Regions from separate parts of the Lysinibacillus sp. OF-1 genome, predicted to be linked through region 3. Evidence: riboswitches for the same ligand, from Rfam matches in the RefSeq annotation. Region 3 holds a riboswitch; each other region holds the start of a gene.

Region 1 (5,332 bases), 1.2 Mb from region 3:
GTAGCAGTGAATGCAATGTAGACACCATAGAATGCGTGGAACATTAATGGAATATAGATGACAATCCATTCAACTAGGATAAGGAATGGAATCTTTTCCATTACTGCGGTAGCATCGTTGTAACTTTCTGCCCCGCCTGTTGCTGTAAAGTTAATGAACAGGTGCATCGTTAAAAACAGACCTACTGGAATGATACCAAGTAGAGAATGTAAGCGACGCCATAAAAACTCTCGATCTTTCGACAAGACTGTTACCCCCCTTAGTACTTAAAATAGCACAACAAAAGAAGTCATCATTTTGTAAATGATACTTCATTGACTGTGTATTTCATCATGGTACAATATTATGACATGTTTATTGTACTCTCAAGAGCTACGAGCGTCAAGGCAACTCGGAGTTTTTCATAGAGCTTATTAAAGAACTAATCTAGTACATGATGCGTTGTTTTTTCTCGAAAAATCTATCATTACTTTATTACTGTTGAATTTTAAGAAAATTCTAAGAAAGAAGGATAACAATGTTAAACACTCCATCTCCTACAATTTCATCATTTGGTTATGAGCTCATTCGCGATCATATTCTATCTTCTATCCTTGGTAAACATGAGAATGATGTCCTTTATTGGGCAGGTAAAGAGCTTGCTCGCAAGTTCCCATGCAAAAGTCAAGACGAACTTATCGCATTTTTCGCAGATGCCTGCTGGGGTACACTAGAGCTCATGAAGGAATCAAAGGATGGTCGCATTTTCCAATTGACAAATGACCCTGAAATATTGCAAATCAAACAACGAAGCTTTAGACTGGAAGCAGGATTTATAGCAGAGCAAATTCAATTAGCTAAAGGCTACCTTACAGAATGCTATGATGAAAAGCGAGAAAAGCAGCACTATGTCATGTTTACAGTCAAATGGGATGTCAAGGAACGTATTATGAATACCATCCCTACTGAATGATGAAAAGGATTGTCTCCCTATTCAACGGGATGACAATCCTTCTTTTTTCTTCCTTTAATTTCGGACTATTACATAAAATACTGTTTCTTCTATTATTATATATAAAGTGCTTGCTCTAAATTGAATTCATCATGCAAGGCATTTGCTGCACGAATCATATCATCCTGTGGTACAACAACAGACACTTTTATTTCAGACGTACTAACCATTTTTATAGGGATATCTTCACGACGTAATCGATCAAACATGCGAGCAGCCACACCTGGATTAGAGGCCATACCTGAACCAATGATAGAAACCTTCGCCAACCCTATTTCAAAGTCAGCAAAACTAAAGCCAAGTGACAATTTACTATCTTCTAGAACACGCAATGTTTCCGCAAATTCTTCTTTTAAAATGGAAAAAGACACAGTTGGTTTTAAGCCATCAATGATTGCCTGTACAATAATATCTACATTAATGCGGTTTTCTGCAAGGATTGTAAACATATCTGCCAATGCACCATCGGCATACGCATCATACCCCACTGTTAAACGGATAATATCTGACTCAAAGGCTACACCACGGACGACTAAATTTTTCTCCATTTCCACTTCCTCCTTCAATAAAGTACCTACTGACTCTACTAAGCTAGAGCGTATAATAACGGGCATTTGAAATTTTTTTGCTAACTCCACTGCACGAGGATGAATAACATGTGATCCTAAATTAGATAACTCCAGCATTTCATCATAGGAGATTTCCTGCAGCTTTTGAGCTTTGCTGACATAGCGTGGATCTGCTGTATAAACACCGTCAACATTTGTGTACATATCAGTTCGCTCTGCTTCCAATGCTACCGCGAGTGCTATAGCTGTTGTTTCAGCTCCGCCTTTGCCAAGTGTAGTAATATTTTGTTCCTCATCAATACCCTGTTCTCCAGCAATCACTACAATTTGTCCCTGTACAAGATGTTCTTCAATACGACTGTCATCGATATAGTCAATACGTGCATGACGATACTTACAATCTGTATGTATACCTGCTTGCCATCCAGTTAAGGACACTGCCTCATAGCCCGCTTCCTGTAATGCGATGGCAAATAAAGCGCTGGATAATTGAGAGCCCGTAGACACGACTGCAGCTAATTCTCGTTTGGGCACTTCGTCCGTTAGTTGATGTACCATCGTTTGCACATCTTTCATTGTGTGTCCCATTGCTGCAACGACCACGACTACATCGAAGCCTCTGTCCTTTTCAGCAATCGCCTTCCTTGCTGCCTCTTGGATTTGTTCAGTAGAAGCTAGTGCAGCCCCTCCAAACTTCATCACTATTTTAGCCATTTCTTGCGTTCTCCTTTCCAGTCATATATTTCACCTGCTTCTAGAAAACTAAAAGGCAGCCTCCACATAACGTGAAAGCTGCCTATAACATGTACAATGATCGTAACTTGTGCATGTGTGATAGCTCTCCGAAACTTTTAGAATCGACAATCTTACATTTCTTAAATGTAAAACCAGTACAACAAAGGAAACAACAATGCTATACTTCGGCAAGCTCCCCTTTCACACACGATCTCTGGACTTGTTCATCCTCCATTGTGTTACTCTTGAATCTTGCACCTCTATCATCACCATAAAGTGAATGTATTCAATTGGTTTAACGCTGGCGTCAACATGCTAGCCACACCAGTTCGCTATTCATCACATTGACGAACAATGTTATTTACAACCTTAGCACATGTCTATTCCTTTGACAATGACTCTTGCTGAAAATAGCTATAAATTTGGCTCGCTAAATTAGCAGGTATTCCTGCCTCCTGCAAAGCTAGCTCGCTCGCCTCTCGAATTTTCTTAACTGAACCAAAATGTTTGAGCAACTGCTGCTTGCGTTTTGGCCCCACACCTTCAATATGGTCTAACACCGATTGAATGGCATGCTTCTCATGCTGTTGGCGCAAGAAGGTAATAGCAAAGCGGTGAACTTCGTCCTGAATTCGTTGTAATAAATAAAAGCCATCACTAGTACGCTTTAAGGCAATTACTTCTGGTGGATCACCAAACAATAGCTGCGACGTATTATGCTTATCATCTTTTGCTAAACCTGCAATCGGTATAACAAGTCCAAGCTCATCTTCTAGTACTTCACGGGCGACTTCCATTTGCCCCTTGCCACCATCAATTAAGACCAAATCTGGCAATGGCAAGCCTTCCTTTAAGACACGCGAATATCGCCGACGTATAACCTCTTGCATCGCACCGTAATCATCATGCTTTGCAGCCGTACGCGTTTTGTATTTACGATATTCCTTTTTCGCAGGCTTTCCATCAATGAAGACAACCATAGCCGATACAGCATCCGTGCCATGCATATGACTATTGTCAAATGCCTCAATTCGTAATGGCGTTGAAATACCTATTGCTTCACCAAGTGCCTCACAAGCACCAATTGTCCGTTCTTCCTGCCGTTCAATTAGCTGGAATTTAGCTGCCACAGCAATCTCAGCATTTTTAGTTGCTAATTCAACCAATTCCCTCTTTTGACCTCTTTTTGGTGTAAGAACTTTAAGCTCTAATAACTCCGTTAAGATGGCTGCATCAATTGCTTGTGGAATAAAAATTTCTTTCGGCTTAATATGCTCTGGTTTTTCATAAAAGCGGCCAACAAATGTTAAAAACTCTTCCTCAGCATCTTGATAAATTGGGAAAACCGAGACATCACGCTCAATCAGCTTTCCTTGGCGAACAAAGAAAACTTGCACACACATCCAGCCTTTTTCGACGGCATAGCCAAATACATCGCGGTTCGTTGTATCACTTGATACTATTTTTTGTTTCTGCATGACCGTATCAATATGTGCAATCTGATCGCGAAACTCCTTCGCTCGCTCAAATTCTAAGTTTTCAGCAGCTGCAAGCATTTTAACTTCAAGCTCTTTTTTGACTGCCTCGACACCACCATTTAGAAACTTCGTCATATCCTCAATCATCTCTTGATAAACCTGACCATTAATTTCTTTTACACAAGGTGCTAAACATTGCCCCATATGATAATACAAGCAAACTTTGGAAGGCAATTGGACACATTTGCGCAATGGATACAATCGATCCAACAGCTTTTTCGTTTCACTTGCCGCATAAGCATTGGGGTAAGGACCAAAATATTTAGCCTTATCCTTTTTTACCTTACGTGTCGTAATAAGACGTGGATGTTTTTCATTCGTAATTTTTAAATATGGATATGTCTTATCATCTGTTAGCATGACATTGTATTTTGGATCATGTAATTTAATGAGATTCAGCTCTAAAATAAGTGCTTCAATATTAGATGATGTCACGATATACTCAAAATCTTCTATTTCACCGACAAGCCTTTGTGTTTTGCCTTCATGTGTTCCCGTAAAATAAGAACGTACACGGTTTTTCAGTATTTTCGCTTTGCCCACATAAATGATTGTCCCTTGACGATCCTTCATCAAATAGCAGCCAGGCTGATCCGGTAAAATATCTAGTTTACGCTTGATTAAATCGTTCATTACCTACCTGCCCCCCCTACGTAAAAATCCCTCTCAATTGAATATGATAGATATTACCTTTATTATATAACGAAAAAAAGCCGAACACATCTATTGATGGTCCGGCTTTTGTGAACTTCATTAATTACGCATGTTTTGCGATAAATGCTTCTAAAGCTTCTTTCGGTTGGAAGCCTACAGTTTTGTCAACTAATTCTCCATCTTTAAATAATAGTAAAGACGGAATTGACATAATTTGATACTGAGCTGCAGTACCTTGGTTATTGTCTACATCAACTTTTACAATTTTAGCCGCACTTCCTGCAGCGTCCATTTCTTCAAGAACTGGCCCAATCATTTTACAAGGTCCGCACCAAGCAGCCCAAAAGTCTACAAGTACTAACCCTTCTTTAATATCGTCCTGGAACGTAGCATCTGTTGCATGTACAATTGCCATTTGAAATCCTCCTTAAACTTACTATGATTGTAGTATAGCATGGATAAATTCACTTGAGCGAACAATCTGCCTGCAATGTATTTTTTATGAAAAACTGTGTCGAAAAAAACTATAAAGACCATTAATTGGCTTGATAACGACCTTTCCATACATAGGTGAATGTTATAAAAAGATAAATGCCTAACGTAATGCTTGTCACGATAATAGATGTTGTAAAAATAATCCCAATTAAAATCGCACTTAACGCCATAATGGCAATCCATGTTGTATACGGGAACCATTTTACTTCATAGGCACTTGTATGTTCTGCTTGTTTTTTACGGGATTTCAAATGGGCAATCGCAATAATTAACCAAATAAATAACACGGTATAGCCAAGTGATCCCATTAGAAAATCAAAAGTCTTGCTGCCAACATATAAAGATAGAAT
Region 2 (5,332 bases), 1.9 Mb from region 3:
ACCTGCTACTTTGGGTTATAGCCTTTTCTAATTTAATGGCCGTGTTAATTCAATCCTTATCTGCCAAGCTTGGAATTGCGACAGGTAAAAACTTGCCTGAAGTAGCACGCGAGCATTTTTCTAAAAAAACATCCATCTTTTTATGGATACAGGCTGAATTGGTCATCATTGCTACAGATCTCGCTGAATTTATTGGTGCAGCATTAGGGCTTTACTTGCTCTTCAATATCCCTATGCTGCCCGCAGCATTAATTACGGCAGTTGGTTCATTTGCTATTTTAGAACTTCAAAGAAGAGGATTTAGAGCCTTTGAAGCCGGTATTTCGGGCATGGTGTTAATTGTTGTCTTAGCATTTGCCTTCCAAACATTTTTAGCACAGCCAGAATGGGGCGATGTAGCGATTGGCATGTTCACGCCACAGTTTGAAGGTGTAGATTCACTATTATTAGCAACAGGTATTTTAGGAGCAACTGTCATGCCTCATGCTATTTACTTACATTCATCGTTAACGCAAAATCGTATTGTTGGTCGGAATGAAAATGAAAAAAAACGTATTTTCCGTTTTGAATTTATCGATATTATCATCGCTATGATTATTGCCGGAGCGATTAATATGAGCATGCTGATCATTGCTGCAGCAGTCTTCCACACACAAGGCGTGGTTGTAGAAGATTTAGATGTTGCCTACAATGGCTTAAAAGATGCGCTCGGCCCCATGGCTGCTATTTCATTTGGTCTTGGTTTACTTATTGCCGGGCTAGCTAGCTCCTCTGTCGGGACGTTAGCAGGTGATGTAGTCATGCAAGGATTCATTCAAAGAAAAATACCACTTTATTTACGTAGAGCGATTACTATGGTGCCGCCTCTAGTCATTATTGCTTCAGGCGTGAATGCAACCTATGCGCTCGTTCTAAGTCAGGTTGTTTTATCTTTCGGTATTGCATTTGCTCTTGTCCCTCTTGTTATGTTTACAAGCAAACGAAACATCATGGGCAGTTTAGTCAATCACCGTATTACAACGTTTTTAGGTTGGTTTGTTGTTATTATCGTTGTGACATTGAATATTTACTTACTGTGGGAAACAATATTTGGATAATAAAAATCAGGTACTCGAGATGAACTGCCCCGTAAAAGTTTGATTTCTAACTATTACGGGGCAGTTCAAGAATGGGTACCTGTTTTTTATTTGATTAGACATCGACTTTCGAATGGCTAGTTAGTAAATACTAATATTACTCTATATATGATATTATTTTTTGATATTTTTAACGACGATTAAGACATAAAAAGCTGTCCCATAAACCAATCATTCATTAGTTTACAGAACAGCCCTACTATTTAATCTTCCACTTTTAAATCACATTCTTGAAGTGAAAGCATTTTTGTTTTGTGCTTGATTTTGTAGCCAAACCATAACAGTAAAAATAGTGGGATTCCAACATAAGAAACTAATATCCCATACCAATCAATTTGGTCTCCCGTAAAGGCCGTGTAATTTTGCCCAATGACCACAATCATACAAACAGTAAAGGCAAATAGTGGTCCAAACGGGTACAATTTTGCTCTATAAGGTAATAGCTTTGGATCTAGGCCCTGTGCCTCAAATGCACGACGGAAGCGATAATGACTAAAGGCAATGCCGAGCCATGCAATAAAACCAGACATACCAGAGGCGTTTAACAGCCAAATATAAACAACGCCATCACCAAAGAAAGACGCTAAAAAAGCTAAGCAACCTACAGCTAATGTTGCCATCAATGCATAAATTGGTATTCCTCGACGACTTAGCTTTGTGAAGAACTTAGGCGCATGTCCATCCACTGCTAATTGCCATAGCATACGTGATGATGCATAAAGCCCTGAATTTCCAGCTGACAGCATAGCCGTTAAAATAATGGCATTCATTAACGAAGCTGCAAAGGCAATACCTAAGCGGTCAAACACTAATGTAAACGGTGATACTGCGATATCTTCTGATAATAAGCGTTCATCTGTAAATGGAATCAACATTCCGATTGCACCAATTGCTAAAATATAAAACAAAAGAATACGCCAGAATACGGATTTAACAGCCTTTGGAATATTTTTTCCTGGATCGTCTGTTTCACCTGCTGTAATCCCAAGTAACTCTGTTCCTTGGAATGAAAATCCGGCTGCTAGGAAAATTCCAAATGTAGCTAGGAAGCCACCGTGAAATGGTCCATCACTAATAAAGAAATTAGTAAAGCCTACAGGTGCCTGTCCACCTAAAATACCAAAAATCATTAATAAACTGATAATAATAAAAACAATGACTGTCACTACTTTAATCATCGCAAACCAATATTCACTTTCTCCATAGCTCTTTACAGAAAGTAAATTAAATGACAGTACAACAGCAATAAATAATACTGTCCAAAGGGCTGATGAACTATCAGGGAACCAATATTTCATAATTAAGGATACTGCCGCAATTTCTGCTGCAATAGTGATTGCCCAGTTATACCAATAGTTCCAGCCTAATGCAAAGCCTAGTGCTGGATCTACAAATTTTGTTGCATACGTACTAAATGAACCGGATGATGGCATATAGGCAGCCATTTCCCCTAAGCTTGTCATTAAAAAGTACACCATAATACCGATTAGGGCGTAGGCAAGCAATGCACCACCAGGTCCAGCTTGTGCAATGGCACCACCACTGGCTAAAAATAGTCCCGTACCAATTGTACCGCCTAAAGAAATCATTGTGATATGACGGCTTTTCAATTCTTTTTTCAGCTTTGGCGCTTTATGTCCGAGCTGATTTACTTTTATTTCACTCACGATATAGCTTCCTTCCTATTTACGAGGCAAAAAAATGCCATCACATATACACTGTGATGGCTAAGTTAATCCTCAGTTTTTCCTAAATGATAGCTCAACACGTTGTGCAAACGTGACAGTTCTGTTCCTTTCGGAGACAGCCCCAGCATGAGGTTTTCAAGTCCCCTCACACTTCGGCAATATTCCCTTTCAGCTAATCTCATCAATGCTTGTCATTTCCATTAGCATACTTATAAATATCGCGACCTCTACCTCAATACAAACATGAGGCATATAATTATTAAATTTATGATGCTTATTATATTAGCATAAGACCTTTGACATTTCAATATAACAATAAATGTTCTGTATTTTGTGAATCTTCTACTATTTTTATTAGTTTGTTAAAGTGTTATAGTAGTTCAATTAGAGCGGTTACGAACAGGGGGATTTATTTTGACTACAAATGATCATTCCGCTAGTTTTCCGAGTAAAAAAATTAGCTGGAGGGGAACAACCTTACTTTTAGTCTTCGGAGTTATCTTTATAGCCTCTACATTAAGAATGCCACTAACTGTTGTTGGCCCTATTATATCATTTATCCGTGACGATCTTGGTATTTCTAATGTACTTGCAGGCTTTCTAACAACGATTCCATTGCTCGCTTTTGCTACCATCTCACCATTTGCGCCCGTTGTAGCACGCAAACTAGGGCTTGAGCTAACACTATTTTTATCCACTATTTTATTAGCCTTGGGGATTGTTCTACGTTCCCTTGGTACAACGGGGTTACTTGTATTTGGTACTGTACTAATCGGCATAGCGATATCATTTGGAAATGTGCTGATTCCAGGATTATTAAAATTAAAATTTCCATACCATGTTGGTTTATTAATGGCATTTTTCACTATGTCGATGAACTTAACGGCTGGGCTTGGCGCAGGTATTAGCTATCCTATAGCCAATTCATCATTTGGCTGGCAAGGAGCGCTGTCCATTGCACTTGTACTAGTGGTCGTAACGATTTTAATTTGGATACCTCAATTGAAATCAAATAAACCTGAGCCAGCCACTACCTCTAAAATGACGAGTACACCCTTATGGAAGTCACCTGTTACTTGGGCTGTCACAGGTGCAATGGGATTACAGTCTTTATTATTTTATACGACTGCTGCTTGGATTCCCGAAATCTACATCGCCCAGGGATTGGCTCCTGACAAAGCTGGTTGGATGTTTTCTATCATGCAATTTTCACAAGTACCAATGGCATTGGCTGTGCCTATCATTGCAAGTAAAATGGCTTCTCAAAGACCTCTTGTAGTGATGTTTACATTCTTCTATTTAATAGGCTTTACTGGAGTTGTCATGGAGTGGACAAGTCTTGGGGTACTGTGGATGATTCTTTTAGGTTTAGCAGGAGGTTCTTCATTTGCCTTAGCGATGATGTTCTTTACACTTCGTACACGCACGGCATTTGAGGCAGCAGATTTATCAGGCTTTGCACAATCATTAGGTTATTTATTTGCCGCCATTGGCCCTATTCTTTTTGGCTACTTACATGATTTATTTGGTGGCTGGAATATTGCTGGTTGGCTCTTTGTAGCTGTGGCGACCATTCTTTTCTTTTGCTCAATGAGAGCTTCTAAAGACGAATATGTCCATTAAAATAAAGCAGATGGGATAACTGCTCATATTTCCCATCTGCTTTACTTCTATATAGGTATAGACGTTTTATTTGTCCAATTGCTGTAGTAAGGTTAGCAGTTCAGTAAGACGGTCTGCTGTTTCTTTGTTGTGAGCTATAACTGCTGCAAAAATAGGAACAGCCTCTTGTAAGAGTATATAACTAAAATAATAATAGCTTACAAAAGCTTTCTGCTCATAACCCTTTGGCGTTTCCTCCTCCCATTCCAGCTCATCATTCTCTTCGTGATCCATCCATAAATATTTGACATCTAACAGCTCCTGCATAGTTTGAACTGAATAGGATGGGTCTAGATAATCTTCAGAAATTGCATGTGCCACAGCTAAATAAAGCTCTACTTCTTGTACAGAGACATCCCCCGTATTTTTGCTAGCAAGCTTTTTTAGAAGGACAAGCAAAGCCCATGGTGTGACCTGCCATAGTGTACCTTGATGCTCCACTAACTCAGCTAGCTCTGTATATTGCTCCTGTTCAATCAGCTGAGGGATAGCCGTTCCTCTTCCATAAGGTGTCGTCAATTGTAACCACGGGATACTCGGAATTTGCTCATTCAACATAGCGTTTCGTCCTCTCCACAATCAGTTAATAGCATGGTTTTTGATAAAAATAATTGGGTGTATGATAAATATTGACATAAGGTTTATGGAAAATATGAGTCGTTGCGGGCGAAAGTGGTGGGATTAGCCATGTCCAGTTGCCTGTAACGTCTCGTCCTGCTGATTCCTCTGCTTCTTCAAACAATTTAAACTGCTGAGCAGCTGTATGATGATCGACAATGCTCACGCCTTGTTCTTTAAAAGAATGAAGGACAGCAATATTAAGCTCCACTAATGCACGATCACGCC
Region 3 (5,332 bases):
ATTCAGCAGCTCAATGACTTTGCCGCACAAATTGAAAGGTTGGATCAACGTATTTATGATTTACAAGTATCACAGCAAGTAGCGCTGCAAACGGCTCCTCAAATACGCATGATTCAACAGGCGAATCAAACGTTAGCGGAAAAAATTGAATTTTCGATTGTCACTTTGATTCCTCTTTGGAAAAATCAGCTGGCGATGATGCTTTCTATGCATATGGATCATCACTATGCACAGCTAGAAGAACGATTAGCTCAGGCACATGATCGCTTCTCTAGTCCATCGTTTGAACAACAGGTTTCGAAATTTAAAGAAACGCAGCGAGAACTGCAAACCGCGATTAAAGATGTGTTTGCCCTGCATACAGCAACTGAACAAGAAAAACAACAGCTACAAGATGTGGCAGGTGCCAGAGGCTATCAGCGCGATTAACAAAAAAGGGGTGGCTCAGCATATAATCTGAACCACCCTGTTTTATGTTATTCAAAATAATCTTTATAGTAGCCACCGACATTACCTGTATTATCGATGATAAAAATGAACTCTTCTGTTTCATTTTTTACTTCATATTCTTTCCCTACTGTTAATACATTGGACACTAAGTATTTTGATGCATTTGTATGTTTGCAAGTTATCGTTCGTAGTGTTGGCGCATCTTTCCATTTTAAATGTAACATATTCTCTCTACCTCTCTTTACTAGCCGAAGCTAATGTCTATTGCTTATTTTATAATATTTTTGGGCTTTTGTGGAGAAAAAAGAAAGACTATAGCTATTCTATCCAAAAAAAATGACTATTTGAGGTGTTATGATGAGTTTTGGTGGTGTACCGCAATGGTTTTTTATTATTGCTGTAGCATTTGCAATCTGCTTTGTTCTTTATGCAGAATGGAATTCTAGAAAATAAGTGAGTCCAATAAATCGGACTCACTTTTTCTATGCTTATTTTAATGTCCGCTTTAAAAATTCTTTTGTCCGTTCATGCTGAGGGTTTACTAATACTTGTGATGGCGGGCCTTCCTCGACAATGATGCCTTTATCCATAAAGACGACACGATCTGCCACCTCTTTGGCAAACTCCATCTCATGTGTCACGATTAACATTGTATTCCCCTCAGTGGCTAACTGTCGCATCACCTTTAATACCTCACCGACCATTTCTGGGTCTAATGCCGAAGTCGGTTCATCAAATAGCATGACATCTGGATTCATTGACAATGCTCGAGCGATAGCCACACGCTGCTTTTGCCCCCCTGAAAGCTGACGAGGCTTGGCGTTCACATATTGATCCATACCAACGATATTCAAATATTTAAGCGCCGTTTCTTCTGCTTCTTTCTTTGATCGCTTCAATACTTTGATTTGGCCCACTGTGCAATTGTTTAACACATTGTGATTGTTAAATAAATTGAATTGCTGGAATACCATTCCTAGATGTGTACGATATTCTTGAATATTGTGCTTATCATCTAAAATGTCTTCCCCTTTATAAATAATTTGACCACCACTTGGCGTTTCTAATAAATTGATGCAACGAAGTAATGTTGATTTACCAGAACCAGAAGAGCCAATTAAACAAACGACTTCGCCTTTTTCTACTTGGAAATTTACATCTTTTAACACTTGGTTACGTCCAAATGATTTACTTAAATGTTCAATCTTAATCACTGCCATTTGTGCGTCCCCCTATACAGCTTCTTTTTGTTCTTTTTGATAGGCATCAGGTCCATCTAGACGTTTTTCAACATAGAGAAGGATGCGAGATGCGGTAAATGTCATGATAAAATAAAGAATACATGCAACAAAGAATGATTCAAAATAACGGAAGTTGTTACCTGAAATTGATTTTGTTTGGAAGAATAATTCCGTTACCCCAATGACATTTAATACGGCTGTATCCTTAATATTCATAATTAATTGGTTACCTGTCGCTGGCAAGACATTGCGTGCTACTTGTGGTAAAACAACATGCAGCATGATTTGGAAGTGATTCATACCAATTGCCGACGCTGCCTCGTATTGACCATTATCAATCGAGACAATACCACCTCGAACAATTTCTGCCATATAGGCCCCTGTGTTAAGGGAAACGACTAAAATACCTGCTGTAATAAAATGCATATCGATACCAAATGCAATATCTAGTCCGTAGTAGACTACCATAGCCTGTACAATCATTGGTGTACCACGGAAAAATTCAACATAGCATGTCAGGATAAAATTAATAAGCTTTAAGCTATAAAATTTTAAACCTTTTTTACGAACTGGAATCGTATGCATAATTCCAATGAAAAATCCGATGAATGCACCAATAATTGTACTAATAATCGAAATCAGTAACGTATAATACGCACCTCGTAAAAACATTTGCCAGTTGTTTTCAATAATTGAAAGTATCCATTCAAGACTCATGATGTTCCTCCTAACAATGTCATGTTGCTTGCTTATTTCCTTCGTGTCCTAGCTATTTCTACTATTCTATGATTTGTTACGCTAGGACATTATCATTATGTAGAGAGGTTCTCATTTTGATAATGATGAAATGATCATGCACGGACCAGCAACTAGCCCGTGCCTTGTCATTATTGTGCTGCTGGTTGTTGAGAAATCGCTTCTTCCATAATCGCTTGACGATCGTCTTCCGAAATACCTTTTAGGATTTCGTTGATTTTTTCACGGTTTGCATCGTCTTTACGTAAGCCTACAGCAATCGAAGTATTGGAAAGATCCGTATCAAAGCCTTCTTCAAATGCGACATATGTGAACTTATCGTTGGCAGCAGCAGCGGAAATACCTTCTGGACGTTCTGCTACATAGCCATCAATTTTGCCAGCCTCTAAAGCGACACGCATTGCGGGGAAGCTTTCCATTGCTGTTTGTTTTTCTACACCGTTAATTTGATCAATAACGTTGTAGTTCGATGTATTTAATTGTGAAGTAATTTTAGCACCAGAGAAATCTTGAATCGATTTTGCATTTTCATACTTGCTACCTTTCTTAATAACCATAACGAAATCAGAAGTATAGTAGTTTTCTGTAAAATCAATCGTTTTCTTACGCTCTTCAGTTGGTGACATACCCGCGATAATCGCATCAATTTTGTTAGATTGTAGCGCTGGTACTAATCCGTCCCATTCCATTTTGACAATGACTAGCTCTTTGCCTAAGCCTTCAGCAATTTTTTTTGCCATTTGGACATCGTAGCCGCCTGCATACTCTGCATTATCAGCAATTTTCACTGCACCATTAGCATCACCTTGCTGTGTCCAGTTAAATGGTGGATAGCCAGCCTCCATTCCGATTCGGAATTCACCGCCACTTGCTTCCTTGTCAGCACCAGCATCACCTGAACCGCCATCCTTTTTGTCGCTAGTGCCACATCCAGCTAGCACAATTGCTGTCATGATAGAGATCATTACTAACAACCATTTTCTTTTCATAAAAAACTCCCCTTTTCTGTAAAAAAATAAGACAACTGTAATAAAAAAGACCTAAGTATATTGAACTTAGGTCTTACCTTGTATGACAGTTGCCCAAATCCTCACTATAATTTCCATTTTCCGAGATAGCACAACCTAGTAAATCTGGAAATCCATTTACTAGGACAGTCCTGCACTTATTCACTGCAGACCCAGCATAAAAGTACGAGCTCCTTTTATACTTCGGCGATATTTCCTTCTTCATTGCGTCTTCGCTTGCTTGAACTCAACAATGAACTAATAAATACCGCGCCTCTACCTCACTGGTAAACGTTAGTGAGGTTTGTTTATTTAATTGATATTTAGATACTACTATAAAACTAGTACACTCGTCAAGACAGTTTTAACATTTTTCTGACTAATGACAATATTAGGATATTGTTCGTTCTCTATTCATTTTAAATCGTTAAGCTTCTATCGATATTTCTGAAAATTAAAACAAATTTTTATTATAGAGTATGTGCTCTATGTGAGAAAAGTTGTGTTTATGTCTTTTTTGCTCCTCTAAACGATATAACATTAGTACTCTTTCAAACATAGAATCGATCAAAATCTTTCGTCATGCATAAAAAAACCCTGCTGAACATTGTTCGCAGGGTTGAATGGCATTATGAATTTAATAGTAAATCTTCAGGATTTTCGATTAATTCTTTAACTGTTTTTAAGAATCCTACAGAATCTTTTCCATCGATGATACGGTGATCGTAAGAAAGTGCTACATACATCATTGGACGGATTTGAACTTCACCATTTACTGCAACTGGACGGTTAACAATTGAGTGCATACCTAAAATACCAGCTTGCGTACCATTCATGATTGGAGTTGACATTAATGAACCGAATACACCACCATTTGTGATTGTGAATGATCCACCAGCCATGTCATTTAAGCCTAATTTTTTATCACGAGCTTTTGTCGCTAAGTTAGCGATATCTTTTTCGATTTCTGCAAAGTTTTTGCTGTTTGCATCGCGTACAACTGGTACAACTAAACCTTCTTCAGTTGATACAGCAATACCGATATCAAAGAAGTTATTTAAATGAATTTCATCGCCAGAGATTTGAGCGTTTACGTATGGGTATTTTTTTAGTGCCGCAACAACAGCTTTTGTGAAGAATGACATGAAACCAAGTTTGATGTCGTTTGCTTTTACAAACTCTTCTTGTTTACGTTTACGAAGTGCCATGATATTTGTCATGTCAATTTCGTTAAATGTTGTTAACATTGCTGTTGATTGTTTCACTTCTAATAAACGTTTAGCAATTGTTTGGCGACGACGGCTCATTTTTTCAACTGTTACACGGTCAGAATTAGCTGCTGGTGTAAATACTACTGGGCCACCTGAAGTTGCTACTGATGTAGGTGCTGCTACTGGTGCTACAGCTGGAGCTGTACCATGAGCTGCTACATCTTGTACACGTACACGTCCTTGTGGATCTACTGGAGATACTGCTGCAAGGTTGATACCTTTTTCACGAGCAAGACGACGTGCTGCTGGAGAGGCGATTACTCGCTCACCAGAAGTTTCTTCTACAACTGGAGCCGCTGCTACTGGTGCAGATGCTGCTTGTGGCGCTGCTGGAGCCGGAGCTGCTTCAGCTGGAGCCGCTGCAGGTGCAGGTGCTGCGCCTTCGCCTGCTTCTACTACTGCGATAACTTGACCAACTAGTACAGTATCGCCTTCTTCAGCTAAAATTTGTGTTAATACACCTGCTTCTTCAGAAATGATTTCAGCGTTTACTTTATCTGTTTCAAGTTCAACGATGAATTCACCTTTTTCAACGCGATCGCCCACTTTTTTTACCCACTGTGCGATACTACCTTCTGTAATCGATTCTGCTAATTCAGGGACTTTA

What was found. Region 3 has a riboswitch for lysine ahead of NV349_RS10705 (transporter substrate-binding domain-containing protein). Riboswitches for the same ligand answer to the same signal wherever they lie in the genome.
Region 1: it holds a riboswitch for lysine, as region 3 does, so the genes downstream of both, NV349_RS16530 (aspartate kinase) here and NV349_RS10705 (transporter substrate-binding domain-containing protein) in region 3, are expected to answer to the same signal.
Region 2: it holds a riboswitch for lysine, as region 3 does, so the genes downstream of both, NV349_RS01315 (amino acid permease) here and NV349_RS10705 (transporter substrate-binding domain-containing protein) in region 3, are expected to answer to the same signal.

What each region holds. Positions count from the first base shown of each region.
Region 1 is NZ_CP102798.1:3,365,664-3,370,995, forward strand. It holds gene NV349_RS16520 (succinate dehydrogenase cytochrome b558 subunit) at 1-245, opposite strand, end outside; gene NV349_RS16525 (YslB family protein) at 518-952, shown strand; gene NV349_RS16530 (aspartate kinase) at 1,048-2,274, opposite strand; lysine riboswitch at 2,388-2,566, opposite strand; gene uvrC (excinuclease ABC subunit UvrC) at 2,676-4,466, opposite strand; gene trxA (thioredoxin) at 4,591-4,902, opposite strand; gene NV349_RS16545 (amino acid permease) at 5,024-5,332, opposite strand, start outside.
Region 2 is NZ_CP102798.1:272,217-277,548, reverse strand. It holds gene NV349_RS01320 (Nramp family divalent metal transporter) at 1-1,097, shown strand, start outside; gene NV349_RS01315 (amino acid permease) at 1,340-2,803, opposite strand; lysine riboswitch at 2,886-3,062, opposite strand; gene NV349_RS01310 (CynX/NimT family MFS transporter) at 3,239-4,447, shown strand; gene NV349_RS01305 (hypothetical protein) at 4,514-5,044, opposite strand; gene NV349_RS01300 (nitric oxide synthase oxygenase) at 5,070-5,332, opposite strand, start outside.
Region 3 is NZ_CP102798.1:2,204,908-2,210,239, reverse strand. It holds gene NV349_RS10725 (toxic anion resistance protein) at 1-429, shown strand, start outside; gene NV349_RS10720 (DUF6501 family protein) at 477-674, opposite strand; gene NV349_RS10715 (amino acid ABC transporter ATP-binding protein) at 939-1,670, opposite strand; gene NV349_RS10710 (amino acid ABC transporter permease) at 1,683-2,408, opposite strand; gene NV349_RS10705 (transporter substrate-binding domain-containing protein) at 2,579-3,436, opposite strand; lysine riboswitch at 3,555-3,741, opposite strand; gene odhB (2-oxoglutarate dehydrogenase complex dihydrolipoyllysine-residue succinyltransferase) at 4,084-5,332, opposite strand, start outside.